DNA from 4 places in the Lactobacillus xylocopicola genome. Region 2 is predicted to be linked to each of the others. Evidence: predicted binding sites of a transcription regulator. Region 2 holds the regulator's gene; each other region holds the start of a gene.

The links. Region 2 encodes HrcA, which represses chaperone genes, less so after heat shock. Its sites were predicted from a motif close to TTAGCACTCNNNNNNNNNGAGTGCTAA; they were not measured.
Region 1: a site for HrcA is predicted at 2,137-2,163, ahead of R8389_RS07645 (ATP-dependent Clp protease ATP-binding subunit). Genes of this name have one in related genera too.
Region 3: a site for HrcA is predicted at 2,421-2,447, ahead of R8389_RS02580 (ATP-dependent Clp protease ATP-binding subunit). Genes of this name have one in related genera too.
Region 4: a site for HrcA is predicted at 4,378-4,404, ahead of R8389_RS06685 (Hsp20/alpha crystallin family protein). Genes of this name have one in related genera too.

Annotation. Positions count from the first base shown of each region.
Region 1 is NZ_AP026803.1:1,585,095-1,592,496, forward strand. It holds gene R8389_RS07645 (ATP-dependent Clp protease ATP-binding subunit) at 6-2,099, opposite strand; gene R8389_RS07650 (AAA family ATPase) at 2,305-4,839, opposite strand; gene R8389_RS07655 (alpha/beta hydrolase) at 4,839-5,708, opposite strand; gene R8389_RS07660 (PTS sugar transporter subunit IIC) at 5,708-7,006, opposite strand; gene R8389_RS07665 (hypothetical protein) at 7,159-7,392, shown strand.
Region 2 is NZ_AP026803.1:921,745-929,146, reverse strand. It holds gene infB (translation initiation factor IF-2) at 1-1,847, shown strand, start outside; gene R8389_RS04645 (ribosome-binding factor A) at 1,866-2,228, shown strand; gene truB (tRNA pseudouridine(55) synthase TruB) at 2,269-3,162, shown strand; gene ribF (riboflavin biosynthesis protein RibF) at 3,182-4,114, shown strand; gene hrcA (heat-inducible transcriptional repressor HrcA) at 4,231-5,280, shown strand; gene grpE (nucleotide exchange factor GrpE) at 5,293-5,886, shown strand; gene dnaK (molecular chaperone DnaK) at 5,905-7,402, shown strand, end outside.
Region 3 is NZ_AP026803.1:495,307-502,708, forward strand. It holds gene R8389_RS02575 (DUF1827 family protein) at 1-70, opposite strand, end outside; gene R8389_RS02580 (ATP-dependent Clp protease ATP-binding subunit) at 172-2,373, opposite strand; gene R8389_RS02585 (hypothetical protein) at 2,568-2,759, shown strand; gene R8389_RS02590 (phosphocarrier protein HPr) at 2,870-3,136, shown strand; gene ptsP (phosphoenolpyruvate--protein phosphotransferase) at 3,136-4,869, shown strand; gene spxA (transcriptional regulator SpxA) at 5,013-5,411, shown strand; gene R8389_RS02605 (adaptor protein MecA) at 5,514-6,245, shown strand; gene R8389_RS02610 (competence protein CoiA) at 6,226-7,158, shown strand; gene R8389_RS02615 (DsbA family protein) at 7,136-7,402, opposite strand, start outside.
Region 4 is NZ_AP026803.1:1,374,156-1,381,557, forward strand. It holds gene trpS (tryptophan--tRNA ligase) at 1-775, opposite strand, end outside; gene R8389_RS06660 (SOS response-associated peptidase family protein) at 873-1,475, shown strand; tRNA gene R8389_RS06665 (tRNA-Gly) at 1,566-1,636, shown strand; gene R8389_RS06670 (CPBP family intramembrane glutamic endopeptidase) at 1,677-2,339, opposite strand; gene R8389_RS06675 (Y-family DNA polymerase) at 2,448-3,761, opposite strand; gene greA (transcription elongation factor GreA) at 3,838-4,299, opposite strand; gene R8389_RS06685 (Hsp20/alpha crystallin family protein) at 4,507-4,929, shown strand; gene R8389_RS06690 (C1 family peptidase) at 5,058-6,374, shown strand; gene R8389_RS06695 (nucleoside hydrolase) at 6,425-7,363, opposite strand; gene R8389_RS06700 (ABC transporter permease) at 7,372-7,402, opposite strand, start outside.

The DNA of each region.
Region 1 (7,402 bases), 660 kb from region 2:
GACCATTATTCTGCTTTTTTGGTTGAAGTAGCTTCAGGCTTGGCCGCAATTTCTAAAATTGCCTTACCATTTAGGTAAACGTGCTGCTGGTCAGCCGTGAACTTGACCTCTTTAGTGTCTGGTTCTTGCATAAGTAGCTTGGCAATTGGCGTCTCCAAGTCTTGTTCAACAACCCGGCGCAGCGGACGAGCGCCAAACTTCTTGTCATAACCCTTGTCTGCTAAATAAGCCTTAGCGGTAGCAGAAACATCGACTTTGACCCCTTTCTTGGTCAGAACATGCGCCATCTTATCTAGATAGAGATCAATAATCTTAGTCATATCACTCCTAGTCAATGAGTTGAATGGCACAATTGCATCTAACCGGTTCAAAAATTCGGGTCTGAAGTATGCCTCAAGCGCGCTAACCAATTTATCATGATCAACCTTGCCATTCTGCAATAAGTTATCAGAATAACCAGCATTAGACGTCATGATGAGAATTGTGTCTTTGAAAGAGACCGTTCTGCCCTGTGCATCAGTCAATCGACCATCATCCATAATTTGCAATAAGGCATTGAAGACTTGCGGGTTAGCCTTTTCAATTTCGTCCAGTAAAATTAAGCTATACGGCTGGTGACGCACCTTCTCAGTTAGTTGGCCGCCTTCACCGTACCCTACATAACCTGGTGCTGAACCAATCAGCTTATTAACCGCCATTTGGTCTTGGTATTCCGACATATCGAGCCGGATTAGGTGATCTTCACCGCCAAACAGTTGAATTGCCAGTTGCTTGGCCAGCTCAGTCTTACCAACCCCAGTTGGCCCAGTCAGCAAGAAGGAGCCAGTTGGCCGGTTGTTATCCTTAAAGACCTGCTTACGGGCAATCGCATCAGTGATTACGTTAATCGCATCAGCCTGATCAATGACAGCACGCTTTAATTTGGCAGCCAAGTCAAGATTCTTTTGGCTTTCACTAGCATGCAGTTCACTCATCGGAATCTTGGTTTTAGCTTCAATTAAGGCATAAATATCTTGATCAGTCACTTGCGGCATTGTAGCATCATCAACATGCTTTAACTGGTCGCGCAGCTGGTCAATTTTCGTCTTTAAGTCGCTGGCTTTAGCATAGTCTTCATTTTTAGCAGCCGTTGCCTTGGCGGCTTCAAGCTGGTCAATTTTCTTTTGCAAGCCAGCTTTATCACTTGGAACAGCACCAAGCCCTTTCTTGGCCCCTGCTTCATCCATCAAATCAATTGCCTTGTCTGGCAAGTAACGGCCCTGAATGTAGCGCTGTGATAATTCCACCGCAAGTTTTAATGCACTTTCAGCGTACTTTACATGGTGGTAGTCCTCATATCTCTGCTTTAAACCTTCAAGGATTTTCACCGTCACCTCAGTAGATGGTTCTGGAACTTGTACCGGTTGGAATCTCCGGGCTAGCGCTGAGTCATTTTCAATCCGGCGATATTCGCTGGTCGTCGTTGCACCAATCAGGTTTAAGTCACCACTAGCCAGGGCTGGTTTCAAGATATTAGCAGCATCTCCACTGTTGTTTTCCGAATCAGTTGATCCAGCACCAACAATGTTATGCAATTCGTCAATGAAGAGAATGATGTTAGGATTCTGCTTGGCCTGGTCAATAACCCCTTTCAACCGTTCTTCAAAACTACCGCGCAGACTGGAACCAGCCACCATGTCATTAATATTAACAGCAATGATGTGCTTGTCCTTCATCTTGTCAGGAACATCACCCTCGGCTATTTTTTGTGCCAGACCCTCAACAATTGCAGTCTTACCAACACCGGCAGGTCCTACCAGAACCGGATTATTCTTTTTGCGCCGGCTTAAAATTTCAATTACTTCCTGAATTTGCTCATCACGACCAATGACTGGATCGTACTTGCTCTGCTTAGCTTGTTCAACTAAGTCAACTCCCAGCGGCTTTTCTGCTTGCGTTTGCTGCTGCGTTTGTCCATTTTGGTTAAATTGCTGCGGCGATGCATGCATGCTGCTGGCGTAATGAATGGGAATCGAACCATTGTTACCACTTGTATTATTAAAAAAAGAATTGTTTAATTCGTTAAATAAATTATCAAACTCATTATCAAAGTATGCCATATATAAACACCCCTTACTATTGGCTTTAAATCAGCAATTAGCACTCAATACATTCGACTGCTAACTGCTTTCATTGAATATTATAGCAGGTTATCCACAGAAGGCAACTATAAGCTTCTAACTTTTCCACATTTTTTCAAATCCGTTTTTTTGTGCCCAGATAACTAAAAAGACCCTAATACCAGGGTCTTTTCTTTTGGTTCTACTAAGCTTTTTGATATAAGTTAAAATGTTCACGTAAATACTTTGCCGTCAAACCACTGCTTTTTTGCGAAATATCCACAGGTGTTCCACTAGCCACAATTTGGCCGCCGTGATTGCCACCTCGAGGTCCCATGTCAATCATATAATCACTGTTAGCCATAACATCAAGATCATGCGTAATGGTGATAATCGTTGCTTCTTGATCGAGCAGTTTTTGCAAAACCTGCAACAAGGTTCTGACATCTTGGGGGTGGAGACCGACCGTTGGCTCGTCAAAGACAAATAGGGTTCCTTTTTGTTGACGATGAATATGACTCGTTAGTTTAAGACGCTGGGCTTCACCCCCAGATAAGGCAGGTGTAGATTCGCCTAAATGTAGATAACCTAAACCCATGTCATGTAAGGTAGTGAGGGTTTTGGTGATTTTGGGTTCATTTTGAAACAGCTCTTGACCAAGTGCATCATCGACTGCATAATCAAGCACGTCAGCGATACTTAGTTCTTTCCACTTAACCTGCAGGACAGCTTGATTGTAGCGGTGGCCGCCACACAACGAACAAGTCTCGACCAGGTCGGGCAGGTATTGAATATCGAGGGCGATCACGCCACTACCACCACAGGCTGGGCAGGCCCCCTCCTTGTTATTATAAGAAAAATGAGCCGCGCGATAGTTTAATTTTTGGGCCTCCGGTTGTCGAGCGTAAAGTTTGCGCAGATTATCCATTATATCAGTATAAGTGGCTACTGTTGAACGCTGGTTTTTCCCGACTGGCGAAGAATCAACACTAATCACATTTTTAATCCCGCCATTGTTTAGTGTTTTCACCCATTTTGGTGGTTGTTCACCTGCTTTTTGCGCTTTAAGAGCTGGTAGTAAGGAATCAAGAATCAGCGTGGTCTTGCCCGCGCCTGAAAAGCCCGTAACAGAAGTAAGACAGCCTAAGGGGATCTGCGCTTGAACTCCTTCAACATTAAAGCGCTGGGAAACTGTGAATTCAACCTTGCCCCGTTTAAAGAGTTGATCTGGCGCAACGCGCGGGCGGGCATGCAAGGGAGCAGTTCCTTGAAGATATGGTCCAATAAGTGATTTTTGGGCATGCTCAATTTGAGTTGGCATTCCCTGGGAAATAATTTGGCCACCGCGGCTACCCGAACCCGGACCAATTTCAATAATCCAATCCGCCGCACTGATAATCGATGTTTCATGGTCGACAACCACCAGTGAATTTCCCTGGTTGACCAATTCATGAAAAACCTCAATCAAGCCAGCCACATTATCCGGGTGAAGACCTACAGACGGCTCATCTAAGACATACAAGACGCCGGTAGTTTCAGTGCGTAAGGTACGACCCAACTGAATTCTCTGTAATTCACCGGTCGACAGGGTACTGGCTTGTCGATCCAAACTGAGATAATCTAAACCCAGTTTTAATAACGGTTTTATCTGATGGCCCAATTCGCTAGTCAAATTTTGAGCTAAAGCTTGCATATCTTTAGGTAACCAGTGCAGAATCTTTTGCAGGTACTCACCCAATTCCCCCAAGGTCAAGGCTTCCGCTTCGACAATATTCTTACCAGCAACTTGCTGCTGCCAGCGGCTAGGATCAATCCGGCGACCTTGACACCGCGGACAAGTAGTAAACTGATAAAAAGTATTAATGCGCGCCAGGCCACGTTCTGACTTAGTAGTCTTACGCGAATTTACTACCGCGTTATAGGCATTTTCATACAAAGCATCTAAGTGATAGACGCGCCCCGTGGAAGTCGGCAAGTCCACTGGGACTTTGCGTTCTTCGCCATGTAAGACAATTTCTTTTTCAGCTGGATTTAACTCTTTATAGGGAACATCCGTCCGCACGCCTAATTCCCGTGCAATCCGCCACATCCAGTTTCTTCCCGGAATTTGCCAGGTTGCAACGGCGCCACCTTCCAGGGTACGGTTTTCATCCGCAATGATTTTTTGGTCATCAAGCTGCTCTACCGTCCCCAAACCCTGACACTTCTGACATGCACCAGCGGAGTTGAAGGCAAAGTCTTCAGCACTAAAGGCATAGAATTGCACCCCGCAGGTCGGGCAAGTAATCCGCCCCATTGCAGCACCTGTCAAGTCCATTGCCTGGGCAATCTTAATCGTTGGCGGGATCCGGTGGCCATTCGGGCAGACCGGTGATCCCAACCGTGAAAAGATTAAACGCAGAATATTAAAGACTTCAGTCACCGTCCCCACAGTTGACCGTACTCCTGGCACGGCCGGTCGCTGCCGCAAGGCAAGGGCAGAAGGAATATGCCTTACCTCATCAACTTGGGCCCGTCCCACTTGACTGATTCGCCGTCTGGTATAGGCCGCGAGTGAGTCAAGATAACGCCTTGCTCCTTCAGCATAAAGAATACCCATGGCCAGACTGGACTTCCCCGAGCCGCTCAATCCTGAAATTGCCACAAACTGGTGCAACGGAACATTAACACTAATATTTTTTAAATTGTTAACTCGGCCGCCAATTACTTCAATTTTACTTGGTTGTTGCTGGTAGTCCATCAGTGACCATCCTTTCCCTTATTAATTGGTTTTGGTGCCTTATCAGTCTTCTTTAACAAGTATTGCCGGATTACCTGAATCACCTGCTTGTTCTGCGGTAAACTCGAATGACCGGCCTCCTTGCCAGTTACAATCATCGAGGTATAGTCCTTGACCTGATTTTGAAAGACAAACTTTCCCGCGGCGACACTTGTTTCGGGGACAATACCATCTGATTCATAGCTTTTACCACCAGAAAGCGAATAAACTTTAAGATTTCGTGGTAAGTGCGACCGGCGTTTGATGAAATCTGCCAGCATCTGAGTATGGTTTTTAAGGTTTTTCTCCGTGAAATTATATGGGGTACCTAGGGTCATTAAAGTAGTCATGCGGGTATCAGCATCATATTGCGCATAATCATGCTCTAGCCAATAGGTCCAGATCAAGCCACCGTTAGAGTGACCAAAAGCTCGGAAGTTATTAAAGCGATAATTTTGCATTAACGAAGCAAAAGCCACGTCAAGCCAACCCGCTTGCTTCTTGATATTAGCATAACCATCTTTATTATTTTCGAAGCCAATAATAATAAAGGGTTCAAGGTCATTCTTACCAATCGAACCACTATAGGTCAATTTTGCTTCACGTGAAACAGTGATTTTTAACACACTGTGACGATTCAGTGACGTCTTATTGAGTTCTGCGATTAGTTGATTAAAGCGCTCGGTGGTAGCACTTGAGCCCGGTACCATGATAACCGGTGAAAGCAGCGACTTACTACGCTCAGCCCGCGCATTGTTATCTTTTTTCATCCAAAAAAAGCTCGGAACCGCCAGTAAAACTAATATCGTAGCCAGCAAAAGTAGCCACTTTAGATTAGGATTTTTGCGCATTATTCGACCTCCTTTAGGTGGACAATTTGCAATTCGACTTTTTCATTGATTTTAATAATGGGCCATAGTAAAAGCAGATCAAGAAAAAAAAGTAGAATTGAAAACACTAATGCTGCCCAGTTACCGTTAGTAGCCAAAAATGGAATCAGCAAACCCGGCGTGCCCTTTAAAATTGGGTACACACAGGCCGGAATGAGGTGCAAGCCAAGGGCACAGGCTGCCAAAATCACGTTAACCAGTGGCAGTAAAACACTGGGTAACAAAAACACCGGATTGAGGATGACGGGCAAGCCAATGGCAAAGCCTGAGCCGCAACTAAAAGTGGCTGGCAATAAATTCAAACGCGCAATAGCCCTAATTTCTCGGCCACTACGCCGCAGAAGTAGCAAGACAATGATAGCTAGAACCACACTTGTCCCACCCATTACACCATAGCTGTTAACTAGGCTACTACCTAAAAATTTGTAGGGGACATGCCAGGAATTGCCATGCTGCAGTGCATAAGTCAGGTTAGCCGCTGTAAAGGAATTATTAACCCGATCGGTAACCGAACTCATGGGAAAGCCAATACCCAGCCAATTAAGAAAAGTAATAATTACTAAAAGTAGCAGCACTTCTACTAAGTTGTTACTTGTTTGAATGCGGCCAACAATTTCCTTAAAACTGGCTGAATTCAACATCTTAAGCTGTAACTCGTAGATTGCAATCCCGAGCACAATTCCAAGCACCAAAGAAACAAGGGAGGGCCACACAGCATCCCAGGCCCGCTGCTGCACCCACTTGACGTTCTCTTCTGCCACAGGCTGGTAATCTTTTCCCAGCCAATGAAAAACTTGCCCAACACAATAACCAACAATTAGCGCCAGAAAAAGTGCCTTTATTTGTAATAAACTGGCCGTAAAGGGGAGACCCGCATTCCTACCGCTACTTGATGCATAAGAACAGAAAAGCAAAATTAGCACTGCCATTAGGCCCGCCAGCGTCGAATCTTTACGGTAGATGCGGGCAGTGTAACGTGCCATAAAGTAACTAGCATAAACGCCAAAAACGCCAAAAGTAATGCCTACCATACCTTTACTGACGAAAGAACCAGCATACCAAATGTGGTCAGACATGACTTTGTCCAAGCCCAAAATATTGTAAATCATTCCGTCTGGCGAAAAAAACAAGTCATTCAGTAATTTAAAATACGCACCAATTACCGCAATCGGCATCAGCATTACCAGCGTGCGCTGCGCAGCCCGAAAAAAGGGCGAGCGTCGTATTTCGAGCACGATTTTAACCGCAAAATCAAACATTTTTTCAACCCTTACTTTAACCATGAATTAACAAATCATAATACTCCAATTATACAACTCAAGCTCCTTTAAAGATGCTAACTAACTGTTACATTTTTCTATCATTTTAGATAAAGGTGTTATAATGAAGGTGATTTTTGAAGGGTGGAAAAATGAGCAAGAAAAAAATCGAATTATCTGAAAAAGTAACTAAGTTAGTCCAAAAGTATTTAGAAATATCTGGCGGCAACCTTGATGAGTTAACTAATGAAGCCTTGCTAACATACTTAACTGACCACCTAAAGTCCAGTCAAATTAAAGACGCCTTGAAAGAAAGAGACGAAGCTGATGCTAATTATGCTGACAAGTTAATCCATAACGAGATTAACAACCTGAACAAGTTTTAAAACTAGACAT
Region 2 (7,402 bases):
AGCGCAAGAATAAGAATAAGAAGCGGCAGTTTGATCCAATTCCTAAAAAGCAACCAACTCAGAGAAAAGAACGTCCTCTGCCAGATGCATTAGTTTATGAAGTTGGGATGAATGCCCAGGACTTAGGTAAGCTTTTGCACCGGGAACCAGCCGAAATTGTGAAGAAGCTGTTTATGTTGGGCGTAATGACCAATCAAAACCAGTCGCTTGACAAGGACGCGATTGAGCTCGTTGCTGCTGAATACGGAATTGACGCACAAGAAAAAGTTCATGAAGATATTTCTGATATTGATAGCATGTATGATAAGCTCATGGATGAGTCAAAGCAGTCCAAACATCAGGTTAAACGTCCACCAGTTGTGACCATCATGGGTCACGTCGACCATGGTAAGACAACCTTACTTGACCGCTTACGCCATACTCACGTTTCTGCGCATGAAGCAGGTGGAATTACTCAAAAGATTGGTGCCTACCAAGTAAGGATTGATGATAAGCCAATTACCTTTCTGGATACACCAGGCCATGCTGCCTTCTCTAACATGCGTGAACGCGGTGCTGAAGTTACTGATATTGTTATTTTGGTTGTTGCCGCCGACGACGGGGTCATGCCGCAAACTATTGAGGCGATCGACCATGCCAAAAGTGCTAAGGTGCCAATTATTGTAGCAATTAACAAGATGGATGCGCCTGGTGCCAATCCTGCCCACGTCACAGAACAATTAATGAAGTACAACTTGATTCCGGAAAATTACGGTGGCGAGACCATTTTCGTTAACATCTCTGCTAAAACAGGTGAAAATGTTGACGAATTATTGCAGATGATCTTACTGCAGGCAGATGTGATGGAACTTAAAGCTGACCCTACTCAAAAGGCCATTGGTACGGTAATTGAGGCCCACCTATCGCGGGGACGTGGTCCCGTTGCGGACTTGCTCGTGCAACAAGGTACGCTTCATACCGGTGATCCAATCGTTGTTGGTAACCGCTTCGGGCGCGTGCGGGTGATGACGAATGATCGTGGTCGTCAAGTTGAGAAGGCTACCCCATCGATGCCGGTTGAAATCACCGGACTAAATGATGTTCCAGAATCTGCTGATAAGATTGTAGTCTTTGATGATGAAAAGACCGCGCGCAGTGTCGGTGAACAACGGGCCCAAGCAGCTTTACAACATGCACGTGAAAACGTGCAGCACGTGACGTTAGACAACCTGTTTGACACGATGAAGAAGGAAAACATGAAGGAAGTCGGCGTAGTCTTAAAGGCCGATGTTCAAGGATCAGCTGAGGCTTTGCAACAATCACTTGAAAAGATTGAAGTTGAAGGTGTCCGGGTGAACATCATTCACGCTGGGGTCGGAGCGGTTAATGAATCGGACGTTACGCTGGCTGCTGCTTCAAATGCCTTTATCATTGGCTTTAACGTGCGTCCAACTGCCACCGCCCGGTCTCAAGCTGAAGCCGATGGGGTCGACATTCGCTTATACAGCATCATTTATAAGGCAATTGACGACGTGAAGGCAGCTATGCAAGGAATGCTTGAGCCAACCTATGAAGATAAGGTCGTTGGTAACTTGACGGTGCGTGAAACTTGGAAAGTTTCTAAAGTTGGCACAATTGCTGGTGCTTTTGTTGATAATGGCTACGTCTCACGTGATTCAGAAGTCAACCTCATTCGCGATGGTGTGGTTGTCTATACTGGTCAGGTGGCTTCACTTAAGCGGTTTAAGGATGACGTCAAGATAGTCAAGCAAGGTTTCGACTGTGGCTTGACGATTGAAGGGTACAATGACATCAAGGTCGGTGACGAACTTGAAGCAGTTGAACAGCAGGAAGTAAAGCCTAAGTAATTATCCTGGGAGGAAAACATGAAGCATAGAATTGGTCGTGTTGAAGGAGAAATCCTCCGTGAATTAACTAAAATTTTGCGGAAAAATATCCGTGATCCACGTGTCAATGATGTTACCATTACGGCGGTGGAATGTACTAATGACCTGTCGTATGCCACCATCTATTACAGTATTCTGTCTGAAGATAGGCAAAAAGAAGAAGAAGCTGCTGCTGGTTTAGAAAAAGCAAAAGGAATGATGCGGCACTTGCTTGGACAAAGCTTGACCGTTTATAAGGTTCCTGAATTAATTTTTAAACGGGACAACTCAGTCAAGTATGGTAGCAAAATTGATCATCTGATTGCTGAACTAAAGAAACAGGATGCGGATCGTAACAATTAAGCAAAGCGCTGTTTAGCGCTTTTTTAATGGGCAAGGTAAAATAATGAATGGAATTTTAGTAATTGATAAGGATAAGGGCATGACCAGTAGTGATGTGGTCTGCCAGTTACGGAAAATATTGCATACCAAAAAGATTGGCCATGCAGGAACCTTAGACCCTGATGTAACCGGTGTTTTGCCAATTGCAGTGGGCCAGGCCACCAAGTTGATTGAGTTAATGCATACCAAAGGCAAAGAATATGAAGGAACTGGCATCTTAGGCTTTGCGACCGACTCGTATGACGTCAGCGGAACAGTCTTAAACGAAAAAAAGATAACCAGTGCAGTGTCCGCTGATGAACTTAAAAAGGCCATGCAAAAATTTGTGGGTACGATTGAACAAGTGCCGCCAATTTATTCTGCAGTTCGGGTTAAGGGCAAACACCTGTATGAATATGCGCGGGCGGGCATTGAGGTAGAGCGACCCCGTAGACAAGTAACGGTTTCAGCGTATGACTTAGTTGGCGCGCCAACCTTTGATGAGCAGCGCGGCCAAGTCACTTTTAACTTTAAAATTGCCTGCAGTAAGGGTACCTATGTGCGCTCACTGGTCAATGATTTGGGAACGGCACTGGGCGTTCCGGCAGTGATGAAAAGTTTGCGCCGCACGGCTAGCTCAGGCTTTGACCTCAGTCAGGCTGTTAAACTTGATTTCATAGCTGCCAATCCAGCACAGGCCCCAGACTTTCTCCAACCCCTTGACCTTTTTTTTAAGGATTACCAGCAGGTTGAACTTAGTGCCAGTCAGTGGCTTAAAGTCAACAATGGGGCGGCCATTACACTAAAAACGAATGCAAAAAAGGTGGTCTTACGGTACAATGGTAGGGTTAAGGCAATTTATCAAAAAGATGATTATAACTACCGTCCTGAATTAATGCTTTTACAAAATAATTAGGTGAAATGAAGGTCTTATCGTGCAAATTATTCATTTAACTTATCCGCTTAAAGAAAATCTTATCCCGGGACCAATTGTGCTGGTACTGGGCTTTTTTGACGGAGTTCACCGTGGTCATCAACAATTGATTAAGATTGCGCAAGAGCAGGCCAAGCAGAAGGGGCATCCACTGGTCGTGATGACTTTTAACGGCCATCCCAAAGAGGTATATCAAAAGGCAGAGGTAACTTACATCGATAGTTTGAATGAAAAAGCATATAAAATGCGCAAGCTTGGGGTGGACTATTTGCTGGTGATGCATTTCAATGATCGTTTTAGCAAGCTGACCGCCCAAGAGTTCGTCGACCAGATTGTGGTTAAGCTGCAGGCGGATACCGTAGTGGCTGGGTTTGATTATACTTACGGGCCCCGAGCTGTCGCCAACATGAAAAACTTTCCCCATTTTGCTAAGGGGCGCTTTGATATTATCGAAGTTCCCCAGCAGTCATATGACGGTCAAAAGATTGGGTCGACCGAAATCAAGGATGCGATAAAGGCTGGTGAAATGGCACTGGCGACCGAATTGCTGGGAACGCCCTATGCAATGACCGGAATCGTTGGCCATGGTCTGCGTAATGGTCATAAACTGGGCTATCCGACGGCTAACTTGGTATGGACTGAGCACAAGGTTGTGCCGAAGGTTGGGGTTTATGCCACCAAGACCAAGCTTAAGGGCAAGTGGTACGACTCAATGACCAGCGTAGGCTACAATGTGACCATTCAGGAAGGGCGGCAAATTTTTATCGAATCTAATTTATTTGGATTTGATGAAGAAGCATACGACCAAGAAATGGTAATTAAATGGTACAAGTACACGAGGGGCGAAATTAAGTTTGCTAATTTGGCAGAATTACGAGCCCAGATGGCCAAAGATGAGGCGGAAATCAAGGCATATTTTGCTCATCGCCACTAGTCTAATGATTTTATCGGAAAAAATTTAGCACTCGGCTTGACTTTCTGCTAAATACTAGTATCATAATAACTGTTAGCACCTGTTTGATAAGAGTGCTAAAAGTGAGGGCGATATCTATGTTGACCGAACGTCAAGAATTAATTTTAAAAACAATTATTAATGATTTTACCCAGACTAATGATCCGGTTGGTTCAAAAACGGTGATGATGCAGTTACCAATTAAGGTGTCGAGTGCGACGATTCGCAACGAGATGGCGGTCTTAGAAGACCAAGGTTTAATTGAAAAAACGCACCTGTCTAGTGGCCGCGTGCCATCAACTGAGGGTTACCGCTATTACCTTGATCATCTGGTAGAACCACTTCAAATTCCGTCTTCTGTCTATGAGCGGATTGTCAATCAGCTGGATCAGCCGTTTCACCAGGTTAATGAAATAGTTCAGGAAGCAGCCAAGATTCTCTCGGATTTGACTAATTATACGGCATTTGCGGAAGGGCCAGAGAGTAGTGACCTGACTATCACGGGTTTCCGGATTGTGCCTTTGTTTAGTAGACAGATTATGGCGATCTTGGTGACTAGTGACGGCAACGTCCATAACCAAGTTTATAGCTTGCCAACTAATATTCATGGCGATGAAATTGAGAAAGCTGTACGGATGATTAATGATGAGCTGGTAGGAAAGACCTTGAATGAGGTAACGCCTGCCTTGCTTAATCATAGTCTAGGCAAGAAGCTGACCAGCAACCATGCTGGTGACTTGTTGGAACTGGTTGAAGAGGTTATTAATGATGCGGCCAGTGAACAGATGTATGTCGACGGGCAGATTAACTTGCTCAACAGCTCATCGTTAAGTAATGTGGCCAATTTGAGGTCACTTTATGAGCTGATTGATCATAATGAGTTGATTTCCAGCTTAGTTGACCAGCGGACTAGTAGCCAAATTGGCCAACATCCCATCCGGGTTAGTTTGGGCTCGGAGCTTTCAAATGACTTGCTCAAGGACTACAGTTTGCTTACGGCAGAATACAGTGTTGGAACACATGGCAAGGGGGTAATCGCCTTGCTTGGTCCTAACAATATGCCGTATTCGCAGGTAATAGGACTATTAGAATATTTTAGGAATGAGCTAGCTAAGAAGCTACTGGAGTATTATGGTCGATTTAAATAAAGGAGGTTAGCCGTGAATAAAGAAAAAGACACTGGTGCTAAAGAACAGAAACAAGGGCAGCCAGAGCAGGCTAAGGTCAAAAAAACCGCTACGGCTAAAGCTAAAACTGCGGCGGCAACGGACCAAACACCCAAGACCACTGCTGAGCAGGTAAAAGCAGAATTGATTAAGGCCCAAAAGCAAAATCAGGACTTAGAAGACAAGTTCCTGCGCAGTCAGGCGGAAATGCAGAACATGCAAAATCGCTACAATAATGAGCGAAGCCAGCTGATTAAGTATGAGTCACAATCTTTAGCTAAGGATATTTTGCCAGCAATGGATAATTTGGAGCGGGCCCTGTCGACCAAGGTTGATGATGAGGCCTCTAAGCAGCTCAAAAAAGGGGTACAGATGACCCTTGACGCACTTGTTAAAGCCATGAAGGATCATGGTATCAGCGAAATCGCGGCAGCAGGCGGCAAATTTGATCCGACATTACACCAGGCTGTTCAAACAGTTGAAGCGGAAAATGATGATCAAAAGGACACCGTTGTCCAAGTCTTACAAAAAGGCTATTTATATAAAGATCGAACTTTAAGACCAGCAATGGTCGTTGTTGCACAATAGGTGAAAGGAAGTTTATCAATGTCAAAAGTTATCGGAATTGACCTCGGAACAACCAACTCAGCAGTAGCTGTTTTAGAGGGTAAAGAACCAAAAATCATTACTAATCCAGAGGGTAATCGGACTACTCCATCTGTAGTCGCTTTTAAAGATGGTGAAATTCAGGTTGGTGAAGTTGCCAAGCGGCAAGCGATCACTAACCCTAACACAATTTCATCCATCAAGCGACACATGGGTGAGGCCGATTACAAGGTCAAGATTGCTGATAAAACTTATACACCGCAAGAAATTTCGGCAATGATTTTGCAATACATCAAGAAGTTTTCTGAAGATTACTTAGGTGAAAAGGTTACAGAAGCAGTTATTACGGTCCCAGCTTACTTTAATGACGCACAGCGGCAAGCAACTAAAGATGCTGGTAAGATTGCTGGCCTAGAGGTTAAGCGGATTATCAACGAACCAACTGCATCATCCTTGGCATACGGTCTTGACAAGGATGCTGAAGATGAGAAAGTCTTGGTTTATGACCTCGGTGGTGGTACCTTCGATGTTTCCGTTTTGCAGCTGGGTGATGGCGTCTTCCAAGTCCTTTCTACTAATGGTGATACCAAGCTCGGCGGGGATGACTTTGATAACAAGATTATCGACTGGCTGATTAAGAACTTTAAGGACGAAAATGGCGTTGACTTGTCCAAGGACAAGATGGCCTTGCAACGGCTCAAGGATGCGGCTGAAAAGGCTAAAAAAGACCTGTCCGGCGTTTCCTCAACCCACGTCTCACTGCCGTTCATCTCAGCTGGTGAAGCGGGTCCACTCCACCTGGAAGCCGACTTAACCCGGGCTAAGTTTGATGAATTAACCGCCGATTTAGTTGACCGGACCAAGGTCCCATTTGATAATGCCTTAAAGGATGCGGAGCTGACTGTCGGTGACATCGACAAGGTAATCTTAAACGGTGGTTCAACTCGTATTCCAGCTGTTCAAGAAGCCGTTAAGAAGTGGGCTGGCAAGGAGCCTGATCACTCCATTAACCCAGATGAAGCCGTGGCCCTTGGTGCTGCAATTCAAGGGGGAGTTATCTCCGGTGACGTTAAGGATGTCGTTTTGCTTGATGTTACACCACTGTCACTTGGAATTGAAACAATGGGCGGCGTCTTCACCAAGTTAATTGAAAAGAATACGACTATTCCGACTTCTAAGAGTCAAATTTTCTCAACTGCTGCTGACAACCAACCAGCTGTTGACGTGCACGTTCTGCAAGGTGAACGGCCAATGGCAGCTGACGACAAGACCTTAGGGCGCTTTGAATTGACAGACATTCCGGCTGCACCACGTGGTGTACCACAAATTCAGGTTACCTTCGACATTGATAAGAACGGGATCGTGAATGTTTCGGCTAAGGACATGGGGACTGGCAAGGAACAAAAGATTACCATCAAGAGTTCATCTGGTCTGTCCGACGAAGAAATTCAGAAGATGCAAAAAGAGGCCGAAGAACACGCTGAAGAGGATAAGAAGA
Region 3 (7,402 bases), 430 kb from region 2:
TGACATTGGTTGTATTTAACTGGCTGTGAACTAATTCCCTATAACTATTGGTTACATCGATCAAATGCATGGATTTCACCCGTTTCTTTTAGTAGTTCTTTCATAGTTTAGTATACCGCTAATGGGGACATTTTTCTTTAATAAATCATTCTTAACGTAAATTTGTTCTACTTAGCGTGGTTCTTCACTTTCAACGGGCGAGGCAACCGCTGCGGGTTCACTGATAACGATTTGGTCATCTTTGACGCTGGCTAAAAGATTCTTAGCGGCTAGGTGGTCAAGCTTGAAATCGGCTACCTTGTCTTCGATTTCTTCTTGAATAGTACGCCGCAGTGGGCGTGCACCCATTGCTGGGTTGTAGCCCTCTTCGACCAGCTTCTGCTTAGCATCGCTTGTTACGGTGATTTGCAGGCCCTGGGTTTTGACCATGTTGTTAACCTCTTCAAGCATTAGGTCAACGATTTGAACCAGGTCATCCTTAGTTAGTTCGTTGAATTCAATTACTTCATCCAGGCGGTTTAAAAACTCTGGCTTAAAGAATTGACTCATTGAACTTCTAGCCGAATCTGCTTTCTTATTGCTGCTTTCGGACGCAAAGCCGACGCTGGCCTGTTTGATATCTTGCCCGGCATTAGAAGTCATAATAATGATTGTATCCTTGAAGGAAACCGTCCGTCCTTGGGAGTCGGTTAGTCGACCATCATCCAAAATCTGTAAGAAGAGGTTCATGACAGATGGGTCGGCTTTTTCAATTTCATCTAGCAAAATTAGGCTGTAAGGGTTGCGGCGAACGCGTTCGGTTAATTGTCCAGCTTCCTCGTAGCCCACGTATCCTGGTGCAGAGCCAATTAACTTGGAGACTGAGTAAGATTCCATGTACTCAGACATGTCGAAGCGAATTAAGGCATTCTCTGAGCCAAACATTTGCTGGGCTAGTTGTTTGGCTAGTTCAGTCTTACCGACTCCGGTTGGTCCAACAAAGAGGAAGGAACCAATCGGTCTACCTGACTTGTTGAAGCCGATCCGGTTACGCCGGATGGCCCGTGCGACCTTGTCCACTGCCTTACTCTGACCAATCACATGGGCTTTCAGATTAGGTGCAAGGTTTTGCAATTGGTTTTCTTCTTGCTTTTGCAAGTCACCAACCGGAATACCCGTTTTTTCTTCAACAATCTTGTTCATAATTTTGTCAGTGATGATCGGCGATTTATCAGGATCAACCTTTTGGTCCTTCATCTCACTATACTTTTCAATTTGGTCCCGGTAATAGGCCGCTTTTTCGTAATCCTCATTTTTGAGTGATTCTTGCTTTAACTGTTGCGCTGCCTCAATTCGCTCTTTCATCTTTTCTTTGTCGACGTAAGGAATGGTTAGGTTCATCCGCGAGCCTGCTTCGTCGAGCAGGTCAATTGCCTTATCCGGTAAAAACCGGTCCTGGATGTAGCGCTCAGATAATTCAGCTGCCGCCTTAATGGCGTCATCGGTGTAGTGAACATGATGGTAGCCTTCGTAGCGCTTTTGGATACCCTTTAAAATTTTCATGGTTTCTGCAATTGAGGGCTCTTTCACATCAACTGGCTGGAACCGTCGTGCTAGAGCTGAATCTTTTTCGATTTCACGATATTCCTTCAGGGTGGTCGCACCAACTAGTTGCAAATCACCGCGAGCTAGCGCTGGTTTAATGATATTACCGGCGTCCATTCCGCCTTCAGCGTTGCCCGCGCCTACAATCTCATGGATTTCATCAATAAATAAAATGATATCATCATGACTTTGCAATTCTTTGATTAACTGCTGCATCCGTTGTTCAAATTGCCCGCGAATTCCGGTACCTTGGACTAACGAGACTACATTAAGTGAAATAATCCGCTTGTCTTGTAATTTGGCTGGCACTGAGCCATCAACAATTTGTTGGGCGAGTCCTTCAACGACTGCTGTTTTACCAACACCGGCTTCACCAATTAGGACCGGATTGTTCTTGGTTCGACGATTTAAAATTTCGATTACACGAGCGATTTCCTTGTCTCGGCCAATAACTGGGTCAATCTTGCCTTTTTTGGCCATAGCAGTTAGGTCTGTTCCAAACTGATCAAGCAGTGAGCGCCCGCCCCCAGCGTTATTACCATTATTACCACTGCCGTTGCTCATTTGTGGTCCATTGGGATTGTTGCTAGTATTTCCGTTATTAAAACTATTAAAGAGGTCGTTAAAGTCACCAAAGAACCCGTTGTTGTCGTTGTTCATATTGATATTTCCTTGTTGTTTCAATTCTTGATAACATTGTCCACATAAGCTGATTTCACGGCTCTGGCCATTCACCTTAGCAAAAAGATGGATGGATGCAGGCCGCTTTTGACAATTTTGACAAAGCAATTAAATTACCGCCTTTCACTTCAAGTTATGTTTATTAAATTATATAATTAGCACTCTCAATAATCAAGTGCTAAAGCTTGGAACTTATTTTTTGTAAGCATCATCTAGTAGCACTGGTGTGATAGAATACAGCTGAGCAAAGTAACCAAAATTTGCTAAAGCCGGTAGAAGTTAGTTTTAGTAAGAAAGAAATGGTGGTATATTTGGATTACCGAATAATTCTGGAGCAGCTTGCGACTGGTGAACTTGATCATTATGAAGTCAAACCAGAAGAGGCCTTTGCCTTCCAGGCTGCTTTAAGAACATTTGGCAAACGGCAGAATATAACCGGTAGGGCCTTACGGGGTGGAAAAATACTGTATTCGCAGTCAAAGACTGAACTTTGATGATGTAAACTGTTACATTTTTGTTGTTTAATTCACAAAAAAATGATAATCTAATACTCGAATAGGTAGATACTACCGGTTTGATTTTTTCAATTTAAAGGAGATATATAATGGAAAAACGCGATTTTCATGTCATTGCAGAAACAGGTATTCATGCTCGTCCAGCAACCCTTTTGGTCCAGGCTGCTTCTAAGTTCGGTTCAGACATCAACTTGGAATACAATGGCAAGTCAGTCAACCTGAAATCAATCATGGGTGTGATGTCACTTGGCGTTGGTAAGAATGCTGATGTTACAATCAGTGCCGACGGTGATGATGAGAAGGATGCAATTGAGACAATTTCCGAAACCATGAAAAAAGAGGGATTGGCTGAATAATGACCAAGACATTAAAAGGAATTGCTGCCAGTGATGGTATTGCTGTAGCTCCAGCATATCTCTTGGTAGAACCCGATCTTTCGTTTTCAAAAACTAATGTCAGTGATGTTGAAAGTGAAGTAGCCCGCTACAAGGATGCAATTTCAGTGTCAACGGCCGAAGTTGAAAAAATCCGCGATGATGCCAAGCAGAGTCTAGGCGAGGAAGAAGCTCAAGTTTTTGAAGCGCACCTGATGATTTTGAATGACCCTGAATTTACGGGTGCCATTGAAAATGAAATTAAGGAACAAAAGATTAACAGTGAAGCTGCGCTTGACGAAACTGCTCAAAAGTTCATTAGCATTTTTGAAGGTATGACCGATAATGCTTACATGCAACAACGTGCAGCGGACGTTCGTGATGTTTCGAAGCGGATTATGGCGCACTTGCTCGGCAAAGAATTGCCTAATCCAGCGGCCATCGACCATGAAGTAGTAGTTGTGGCCCATGACTTGACTCCAAGTGACACCGCCCAATTGAACAAGCAATTTGTTAAAGGCTTCGTGACTGATATTGGTGGCCGGACAGCGCACTCTGCCATTATGGCTCGCTCACTTGAATTGCCAGCCGTTGTAGGGACTGACTCAATTACTAAGGATGTTCAAAATGGTGACACTTTGGTGGTTGATGGTTTAAGTGGGGATGCAGTTATTGATCCAAGTAAGGAGCAGATTTCTGATTACCAGCAGAAGAGCGACATATTCTTAAAGCAGAAGGCTGAATGGCAGAAGCTAAAGTATGAACCGTCAGTGACTGCAGATGGCAAGAAGTTTACGATTGCTGCCAATATCGGTACGCCTAACGATATGGCAGGCGTGAACGAGAACGGTGCAGAAGCAGTCGGCTTGTACCGGACAGAGTTCTTGTACATGGATTCTAAGGACTTTCCCACTGAAGATGCGCAATATGATGCTTATAAAAAAGTTATCGAAGGCATGCATGGCAAGCAAGTCATCATCAGAACCATGGACATCGGTGGCGACAAGCACTTGGATTACTGGGATTTGCCAGATGAAATGAACCCATTTTTAGGCGTTCGGGCCATCAGGTTATCTTTACAGAACGAAGAGATTTTTCGGACACAGCTGCGCGCACTGCTGAGAGCGTCTGCTTATGGTAGTCTAGGAATTATGTTCCCAATGATTGGTACACTGAATGAATTGCGCAAAGCTAAGTCAATCTTAAATGAAGAAAAAGACCAGCTGACTAGTCAAGGCGTAAGTGTTGGCAGTGACCTGCAAGTAGGAATGATGATTGAAGTTCCAGCTGCTGCAGTCTTGGCTGATCAATTTGCCAAGGAAGTTGACTTTTTCTCCATTGGTACTAATGACCTGATCCAATACTCAATGGCTGCTGATCGTGGTAATGACAACGTTTCTTACCTGTACCAACCGGCTAATCCAGCTGTCTTGCGGTTAATCAAGAACACAATTGACGCAGCTCATGACAATGGTATTTGGTGTGGCATGTGCGGCGAAGCTGCCGGTGATAGCACGATGTTCCCAATTCTATTAGCAATGGGATTAGATGAGTACTCAATGAGTGCAACTTCAATCTTACGGATTAGAAGTTTAATGAAAAAACTTGATACTAATGAAATTAAGGAATTGGCTAACCAGGCTTGTTTTGAATCTAAAACAGCTGAAGAGAACGAAAAGTTAGTTAGTGACTTAATGGCTAAAGTAGATAAATGATAAAAAGCACGTTAACGAAAGTTGATGTGCTTTTTTAAATAAGTGCAAAGAAATGAATTATTTGCAAAAATCACTTACAAAAAAGAAGCATTGTGTTACAATGTTCACAGTAAGAAAAAAATGTTCAAAGGAGCGTGAAATATATGGTAAATTTATATATATCTCCAAGTTGTACCTCATGTCGGAAAGCCAAGGCGTGGTTAAAGAAGCATGATATTGCTTTTAAAGAAAGAAATATTTTTTCAGAACCACTGACAAAGGATGAACTAATTCAAATACTGCGGATGACTGAAAACGGCACTGAGGAAATTATTTCTACGCGTTCCAGAGCATTTCAACAGTTAAAAGTTAACCTTGATAATTTATCAATCGATCAACTGCTTAATTTGGTCGAAAAGAACCCTAGTTTGTTGAGACGACCAATTATCATGGATGACCGACGCCTACAAGTTGGCTATAATGAAGATGAAATTAGACGTTTTCTGCCAAGAAAGGTTCGGCGGCTTGAGCTTGAAGAAATGCAAAAGATTGCTGACTTATAATTAATAAAGATTTACAAAAAAGTGTTAGTTTAGACTAACGCTTTTATTTTACAGGTGAAATGGGCTACAATAGATAAGAGAAACTGATGGAGGTGAGATTTCATGCAGGTAGATCATATTAACGAAAACACTATTCGCGTTCGTATAGATAAGAATGAGCTAGCTAGACGTGGCTTAAAAGTGTTAGATTTGCTGGGCGATAAAAACAAAATACAGCATTTCTTCTATTCGATTTTGGATGAAATTGATACGGATCATACTTTTAGCCAAGAAGCGCCGGTTACTTTTCAGGTGATGCCAAATAGTGGTGGCCTTGATTTGCTGATTACTAAGGTATCTGCTAAAGATCGTGATAGCTTGGCACAATTACTTGATGGGGAAGATAGCAGTGCAGGCGGTCAGGATTCACGGAGGACGTCATTTATGGATCTAGCAGATGAGGATGAAGCAGACGAGCAGGCTGAGGATGCTCCGTCTGAGGACAAAGCTGACGATCAACCGCACAAGAAGCAGGGCACCAGTAAAAAAGCACCAAGGAAGCAGGCATACTGCTTCGCTGACCTGGGTACAGTTACGGAACTAGCAGAAAGCTTGCAAGCTCGCGATCTTTCCTCCAGTCTTTACTTTGAAAATGGGCAATTTTTCCTTGATTTGGTTTTTAATGATGAGAATTATACAGAACTCAAGCCAGTTGATGCTTGGGCAATTGCTAATGAATATGGATTGAAAATCAGACAAAGTGAACTGGCTCGGATTAAGCTGACGGGTAAGTGCCTGATTGAACACAGTGCGCTGGATCAGTTGCGGCATTATTTTGGTAAAATTAAGCATTAAGGAAAAAGGCAAGGTAAAACTTGCCTTTTTTGCGTACTTAATCGAGGGTGATTTTTTGTATGCAGCATTGCTAAATAATGAACTAGTAACAGCGGTCACAATGGCTAGCAAAAGTCGGGATGAAAGCAGGTTGGCCGCAGCGCAGCACTATTTTTGTCCGCACTGTCAAAAAGAAGTACGGTTAGTGGTCGGGTCTAAGACGGCCTATTTCAAGCATTTAGCTCGTCTTACTAACCAGCAGAATGAACGGGAAGAGCATGCCTTAAGCAAGAAATTACTCCAATTAGCGTTAACGGAGGCACATTTTGCGGCTGCGATTGAAGTTACACTGGCAGCTGGACAACTGCGCTCAGATATTCGGGCTAGTTCAAATCTGGCCTTTGAGATCCAGTGTGCTCCGTTAAGCCAGGCGGAATTCCAGCACCGGCATAACTTGTATAAAAAAAGTGGTGTGTTAGATATTTGGTTGGTGGGCCAGCAGCATTACCTTCGCCATCAACTCAAAAAAACACAGCTGATTTATTTTCGAACAAATCAGCTGTGGCAAGATTATTATTTAGAAATTGCCCCATTTCAAAGGTGTATCCGCTTAAAGTACAATGTCATGCTTGAGCCTTTGACTAACCGCCTGCACTACCAGCTGGCCACCTTTAGCTTAAGCGGTCAGGGGTTGACTAAGTTGTGGCAGTTTAAGCCGAAATTAAAAGGCTATTCGGTAAACCCACTTGCCCAAAAACAGTATTTAACTAGACAAATAACCCAGAAAAGCCTTAAAGGACTGGAAATTGCCTCCAAGTTGTATCAAATGCAGCTGACCGTCGATGATTTACCGCAGTGGGTCTTTAGGAGATTGCGCCGCGTGACCGCCACTGATAATGCCGCTAGTTATTTCAGATTAAGCGCAGATGACTGATCGTTGAATAGCTATCTTCTTGGTCTTCTGCTGTCGGTTCAATACAGCCGGTGTTTTTAAGCAAGGTAATTAACTTGTCGTGGGCGACGGCACCTTCAAGCAAGATACCGTTATAGTTACCGCTTTCGTTAAAAATAATCGTGGTTGGGATATTGCGGACATTGAACTTACGAGCCAAGTTTTTGTCTTGCTGAATTGAATCATCAACGTAACCTTTGATTTTGGAATCAATAATCTTGTCGTA
Region 4 (7,402 bases), 450 kb from region 2:
TATCCTTATCAGGGGCAAAAATATCAAGATAGGTAAAGACCGTATTACCTTCAACCTTGCCTGGATCCTCGACATGAATATGCCCCGGATCAGTGTACATTGACATGATCTTCTGCTTGACAGTTGCTGCATCATCAGACAGGTAAATCGCATTATTCAATGACTTGGACATTTTGGCATTGCCATCGAGTCCAGGCAACCGCCCCTGGCCTTGGGTCGGAAAATAACCTTCCGGTTCAACCAGCACCTGACAATTATATACACGGTTGAAAGTCCGCACGATCTCACGGGTTTGTTCAAGCATCGGTGCCTGATCATCGCCAACCGGCACCAGTGTTGCTTTAAAGGCCGTAATATCGGCTGCTTGAGACACTGGATAATTCAAAAAGCCTACTGGTAGGGACTCAGTAAAGCCTTTTTGCTTAATCTCAGCCTTCACAGTGGGATTACGCTCCAAGCGGCTAACCGTTACCAGGTCCATATAATAAGCTGTCAGTTCGAACAAAGCTGGAATTTGCGACTGCACGAAGATGGTTGAAATAGTTGGATCAAGTCCCACCGCCAGATAGTCCAGGGCAACTTGCACGAGGCTGGTGCGGATTTTTTCGGGATCACGGGCATTGTCAGTCAGGGCCTGAGTGTCGGCAATCATAATGAACGGGTGGTAATCACCAGTATTTTGCAGTCTAACCCGATTTTTTAAAGAACCAATGTAGTGGCCCACATGCAATCTCCCAGTTGGGCGATCGCCTGTTAGGATAACTTTCTTATTCATTCTATCTTGCCTTCCTTGAACTTTTAAAACCTATTTCATCTGCTAATTATAGTCAATTCTACCAAAAATCAAGTGATGATTAAATACGGAGAGAAAAATGTGCAATCAATTTCAATTAGCCAGTCTGGCTGAAATTAGCAAATATCTGATACAGGACTTAAACTTACCACTGGTCGAACCAGCTGCTCAGCTTCCGCAAGCGCAGCAAATCTTTCCCCAAGCGGCTGCACCTGTCTTGCTTTTTCAAGATAAGCAGTTAATCTTAGACAAAAAGACCTGGGGTTATCCCAGTTTATTCGCCAACAAGGTAATCTTCAATGCTCGTATTGAACGCTTTTTTGCGGAAAAACCGTCGCTGTGGAACAGCTCCTTTGCCAAACGGCGTTGTCTCATTATTGCCAAGCAATTCTTTGAATCCGGGCCGCAAACTTATCTAGCTAGCAACGGCCGCCGTTACCATGAACGTTTCAGTTTTCGCAATGAAACTGAACCATTGACCTTAATTGCCGGAATTTATCAAGAAGACCATTTCGCCATGGTGACGACTGCCCCTAATTCAGTGATGGCACCACTTCATGACCGAATGCCCTTAGTCATTCAACCCCAGGAATTGCGGCAGTGGCTCTTTCAAAACTTTACTTCATTGCTTGACCGTAGTCAGATACCCCTAGCTGTCAGCAAAATACCGCAAAGACAATAGCCAATCTGCTACTTTTGCTAGTTACCGGTCTAAATTTTTTAAATCGAAACTTGGATTTAGACCAAAAACATGGTAAACTGGTTCAGTAATGCGGGTATAGTTTAATGGTAGAACGTTAGCTTCCCAAGCTGAAGATGCGGGTTCGATTCACGCTATCCGCTTGAAAAAAAAGGCAATGACTTAAGTCATTGCCTTTTTTTGTTAGGTCATAATAACCAAGATCAATCCGTTAACTATTGCCAAGTAGACAGGCATCCAGAGCGTTTGGGTATAGAGGTAAGACCAAGCAAAGATGGCACCAAAGATCAAATTGACCACCAGTAACGGCAGCGAATTTTGCCAATTGAGCAGGCTAAAGACCAAGCCCGAAGCAAGTGTCCCCAGCGCAGCTGTCATTACGGTGTTACGCCGGAAGGCATAGTTAAACAAAAATCCAGTCGCCAGAAATTCCTGCAGCACAGGTACGACAATACCTACTGCCAATAATAAAAACCAGTACGTACCACTTGCTTCATGGTGCAAGTAGTCAAGCTGAAAGCCATACAGTTTGAGTTTGCCATAAGACTGTAACCACGACACGCTGATCCGCAGAACCGTCACGACCACCGTCAAGCCCACAATAAGACCGAATTCACTCAACCATGAGCCCGTGAAACTGCGGTCGAAATAACGCTGCTCCCGGTTAAAACGATAAATAAAAAACAACAAAACCATCAGTGAAATCGTGACAAATAAAATTAAATCCCAGATGTGAATTGGTGAATTGTTAGTAACAAGCTTAACTACGCCAGCAACCATTATGTAGCCAATTAAGTAAATGGCATAGCGAATTAGGTTGCCTTCTCTTGATGCTGGTGTATTCACAAAAATTACCTCTATCCAATGTGTACCTTACAAGTCCCATATTATAGCAAAAAAAGGCCGCTTTATGAAATGCCAGCTGTTTTTTCTCCTGCAGACCGGCCGTAATGCTTACTCATAAGCATTACCACCATTGTGACCACCAACCAGGCTGCTACGTCTGATGGCGGTCGCCCCCGGCAACAGACTGGAAGCCCGGATTAGACTGGTAAAACCGTACCTTTGTCTAATCCGATCGATAGTCAGATCAATGGTATGTTTTTTTAGCTGTTCAGTAGGTTGAACAAAAAAAGTTAGCTGGTCGCTAGTTGCAGGGACCAAGTGGCTACAACTTACTCCTATTTCTCGGACAGGCTCGCCATGCCAATTTTTGCGCAAAAGTGCAATGAGTTCTTGCACCAGCAGGTCAGTGTCATTAGTGGGAAGAATTTTTTGCTGAACGCTGAAACCCTTGCGGTTGCCATCTTGCTGATATCGTGAAAAGCCAATATGCAGACTAAGGCAGCCGGCCTGCAGGTGATGTGCCCGAATCCGAGCGGCCACCTGCTCACCAATTTCACGGAGGACGATTTCCAGCTCACGTTGGACCGTATAATCCCTCGTTAAGATTTGCGAATTACCATAGCTTTTCGTCCGCGGTTGGTACTTTTGGCTGATGATACTACGGTCAACCCCCCAACTCATGGCAAATAATTGTGCGCCAATAACCCCGAATTCTTTTTGTAAAATAGCCGGATCAGTGTGAGCTAATTCATACATATTATTAATCTGTAACCGGTGCAGACGCTTGGCCGTTCTCTTGCCAATCCCCCAAACGTCTTCTAAATTAGGAAGCCGCCAAATTGTGTCGGGCACATCAATGTAGTGCCAGTAATCAATCATCGATTCCCGGTGTTTAGCCGAAGTATCCATTGCCAACTTGGCCAGTAGGGGATTTTCACCGATCCCACAAGTCGTGTATAGTCCCAGCTCCTTTCTAATTTTTACTTGAATTTGCCGTGCCACCAAGTAAGGATCGTCACCAAACAAGTGCCAGGACTTGGTCATGTCAATCATCGACTCATCAATTGAATAGGCATGGATGTCCTCCTCAGCTGCATATTCCCGCAAAATGTCCAGCACTTGCATGCTACGCCTGATATATAAGTTCATATGTGGTTCTACTAAGATCAAATCGGGGGCCGCATCACTATTAGGTAGGTCACGCACTCGCATCACATTAGTCAAACCATACTTCTTTTTTGCCAGTGGCGACGCTGCCATGATTAATCCCGCGCCCGCTTTACTGTCAGGCTGGTGGGAAACCACTGCTAATACTGCCTTCATCGGATTGAGTCCCCGCTTAAGTGCCTCACAACTGGCAAAAAAAGACTTGTTATCAATCATCAAAATCACGCGATGCGGTTCATAGCGGTAATCATACATCATCTTCACCCTCTGTTCCAAACTACTGTTCGATTATCAATTATACAAACATACGTTTGAACAAGCAAGTGAAAACTTATTTAATCGCAATGATAGTTACCTGGTATTCACCAGCTGGTGCTTCTACCTTAACCTTACTTCCGACCGTTTTTTTCATGATGGACTGTCCCAATGGTGAATCATAGGCCACCTTACCGGCTGTAAGATCGGCTTCCAGCTGGCCCACAAGTTGATACTCCACTGTTTCTTCCTCATCAGCAAATTTCAAAGTGACGGTTTTGCCTAAGTCAACCTTGCCGTCTGCGCTTTTTTCAACAATTTCGGCATACTTTAACTGCTTGTCCAAGTAACGCAACCTGCTCTGCAAGTGTCCCAAGTCCCGTTTAGCTTCCGTATATTCAGTGTTTTCTGACAGGTCGCCTAAGGCTCGTGCCTCCTGCAAAATCTTAATCCGACGGGGCCGGTCCTTCTTTAACCGAGTAATCTCATCCTTGATTTTTTGGTAACCGGTTGGGGTCATTTTTTGATAATAAACCATTATTTTCTCTCCCTACTTTTTCTTTTAAAATTATCCACAAGCATTTAATCCTATTTTACCAGCATTTAAGCGACTTATTTGGCACTAAAAAATAAAGAGTGCTAATTATTTTATTTTTCCTAATCTGCATACTATAATAAGCAGTGTAAGGAAGAAATGAAAGTCTTCCGTTACAAAATAAAGTTAATTTGAAAGGAAGTTTTTACTATGGCAAATGAAATGATGAATCGGCACAATGACATTTTTGATGCGATGAATGACTGGTTTGATCTTCCAAAGAAAATTTTTGACAACAATGAAATGGCAAAATTAATGCAGGCAGATGTCGTGGAAAACGACCACGAATACGTTATTAAAGTTGACCTGCCCGGCATGGATAAGGACAAGATTAACCTTAGTTATAACAACGGTATTTTGAGCGTTTCAGGTTCGCGCAAGTCCTTTAAGGACATGTCCAAAGATGGTAGTCTTATCCACCGCGAAAGAAGTGAGGGTCACATCTCCCGTAGCTTCAGGCTCCCAAATGTTGCAGCTAGTGACATCCATGCCAAGTATGACAATGGGGTACTGACCATTAACCTACCAAAACAAAGCGCTAATGAAAGCGAAAACTCGATCCAAATCGACTAGCTTTCCAGAGCGTTTTAGGACACCCCAAGATAATTACTTTGGTAAAACGAGTTCAAATATTGAACTCGTTTTTGTTTTGGCTTAGAATAGAAGATAATTTAAAATTAAATTAAAAAGGAGATTAATTTATGGGACATCAGGTTACCGTCCAAGAAATCGAAAAATTTGCAGACCAATTCAATGCCAACCCTAAAAATCAAGTTATTGCCCGCGCCGCTCAAAAGAGTGGCGTACAGGCCGCCGCATATAACGAGCGGGTGCAAGCTGAATTAAATCGGGTTTTTTCAACTGAACTAGACACTGAAAACGTTACTAACCAGCGCCAATCGGGGCGCTGCTGGGAGTTTGCGACACTCAATATTTTGCGCCATAACTTTGGCAAGCAGCACCACGTTAAGAACTTCACCTTCTCGCAAAGCTACAACTTCTTCTGGGACAAGATTGAACGCGCAAATATTTTTTATGAGAACATTCTAGCTACTGCTGACCAGGCACTAGACTCCCGTACCGTTAAGGCTTACCTTGAAGATGCGGGAGCAGACGGCGGACAATTTCACATGGCCGCTGCCCTAATAGCAAAATATGGGGTAGTACCATCTTATGCCATGCCGGAGAATGCTAACACCAACAATACTCATGCCTTTGCCAAGACACTTGGCGACAAGCTGAGAAAAGATGCCCTAGTGCTGCGCGCGTTAAAGCAAAAAGGTCAGGAAGATCAACTTGCCAAAGTACGCGAGCAACTCTTGAGTGAAGTGTACCAAATGACGGCTATTGCAGTCGGTGAGCCGCCCCGGAAGTTTGATCTCGAATACCGCGACGACGACAAAAACTACCACTTGGACAAGGACTTGACACCACTCGAGTTCTTGCACAAGTATATGGGCGACGTTGACTTCGATGACTACGTTGTCCTAACTAACGCGCCCGACCATGAATATAACAAACTGTATGCTTTACCCTTTGAAGACAATGTAGCAGGATCTTATCGTATCAAGTTTCTCAACGTACCAATGGAATATCTCGAATCAGCATCCGTTAGTCAATTAAAAGACGGCGAAGCCGTCTGGTTTGGCAATGAAGTTGGTGCCCAAAGCGACCGCCAGCAGGGTTACCTCAACAGCGACCTGTACCAGTACACTGACTTATATGGGGTTGACCTCAAAATGTCTAAGGGTGACCGACTACGTACCGGAGCTGGAGCTTCCACTCATGCCATGACCATTGTGGGGGTTGACGAAGACCAGGGCCACATCCGCCAATGGAAAGTGGAAAATTCCTGGGGTGAAAAGAACGGCGACAAGGGCTTCTTTGTCATGAATAACGACTGGTTCAGAGACTATACTTATGAAGTAGTTGTCCACAAGAAGTACCTAACCCCCGACCAAGTCGCCTTGGCAGAAGGCCCAGTAACCGACCTACCCGCCTGGGATTCACTTGCCTAGTAATAAATTAAGATGCAAACAAAAAACGAGATTCACAAGAATCTCGTTTTTTAGTTAGTTCGCATGAGCAGTTCATCAAACCGCTGGAAAAATTTTTCTTTATCAGCCTTGGTTACTAGGGTAAGCTCGCGACCATTTGGATCATCAACCAACCGGCCAGCAGCCAAGCCAGCGGTAATTACCTTGACCCGGTGCTGCTCTACCCGCGCAACAACTTCTGGATAAAGTGCACTAATAGTCGTCAAAACATCCCAGAAGTACAGCTGAGCGGTTTGAATCGGTGGATTAACCAAGAGACTGTAAGCTTGCCCCACTAAGTCAATGGCTGGGTACTTGCGCAGGCGAGCCCAATGCATTCTGAGTTCATCGGTTAAGGGTAATTCCTCGCTACTTTCAAGTCCCACCACCTGCATTGGAATAGCCGAGTCTAAAACGCGAGCAACGGCATCTGGGTCCCAGAAGGCATTCCATTCCTGGCTGCCGTCGGCATTGACCTGAACCACATTGCCATGGCCATTAAGTGACCCACCCATCCAATAAAGTCGAGCAATTTTAGTTTCAATTGCCGGACTGGCATCAAGTGCTCGGGCTAGATCAGTTAAAGGTCCGGTCATCACCAAAGTTACTGGCGCGCTCGCCTGTTCAAGCTTGGCTATCATATCTAAGTGCGCCGGCTGCTGCGCCTGCTTAGTGACCACTTTACCGGCTTCATTTAACATTGGCAGGTAGTTGAAGGAATATGAGGCCGTCCGCCACTCTGCTGGAAACTGATTGACGGCGCGAGAAGTTGACCTGGCAACTTCTAACTTGTCACCACGTAAGTTGAAACGGTCGGTCAGCTTTTGACAAACTGCGACAGCTGGATCTACATAGCCGTCGGCATCAATTGCGCTAACACCTAATAGTTTAATGTTGGGGGCTTGCAAAAAAAGCAAGTACGACACCAGGTCATCAATATTGCCGTCATGGTTAAAATAAATTTCTTTCATCGTTCTCCCTACTTAGACTTAATATAATTTTGACCGTCG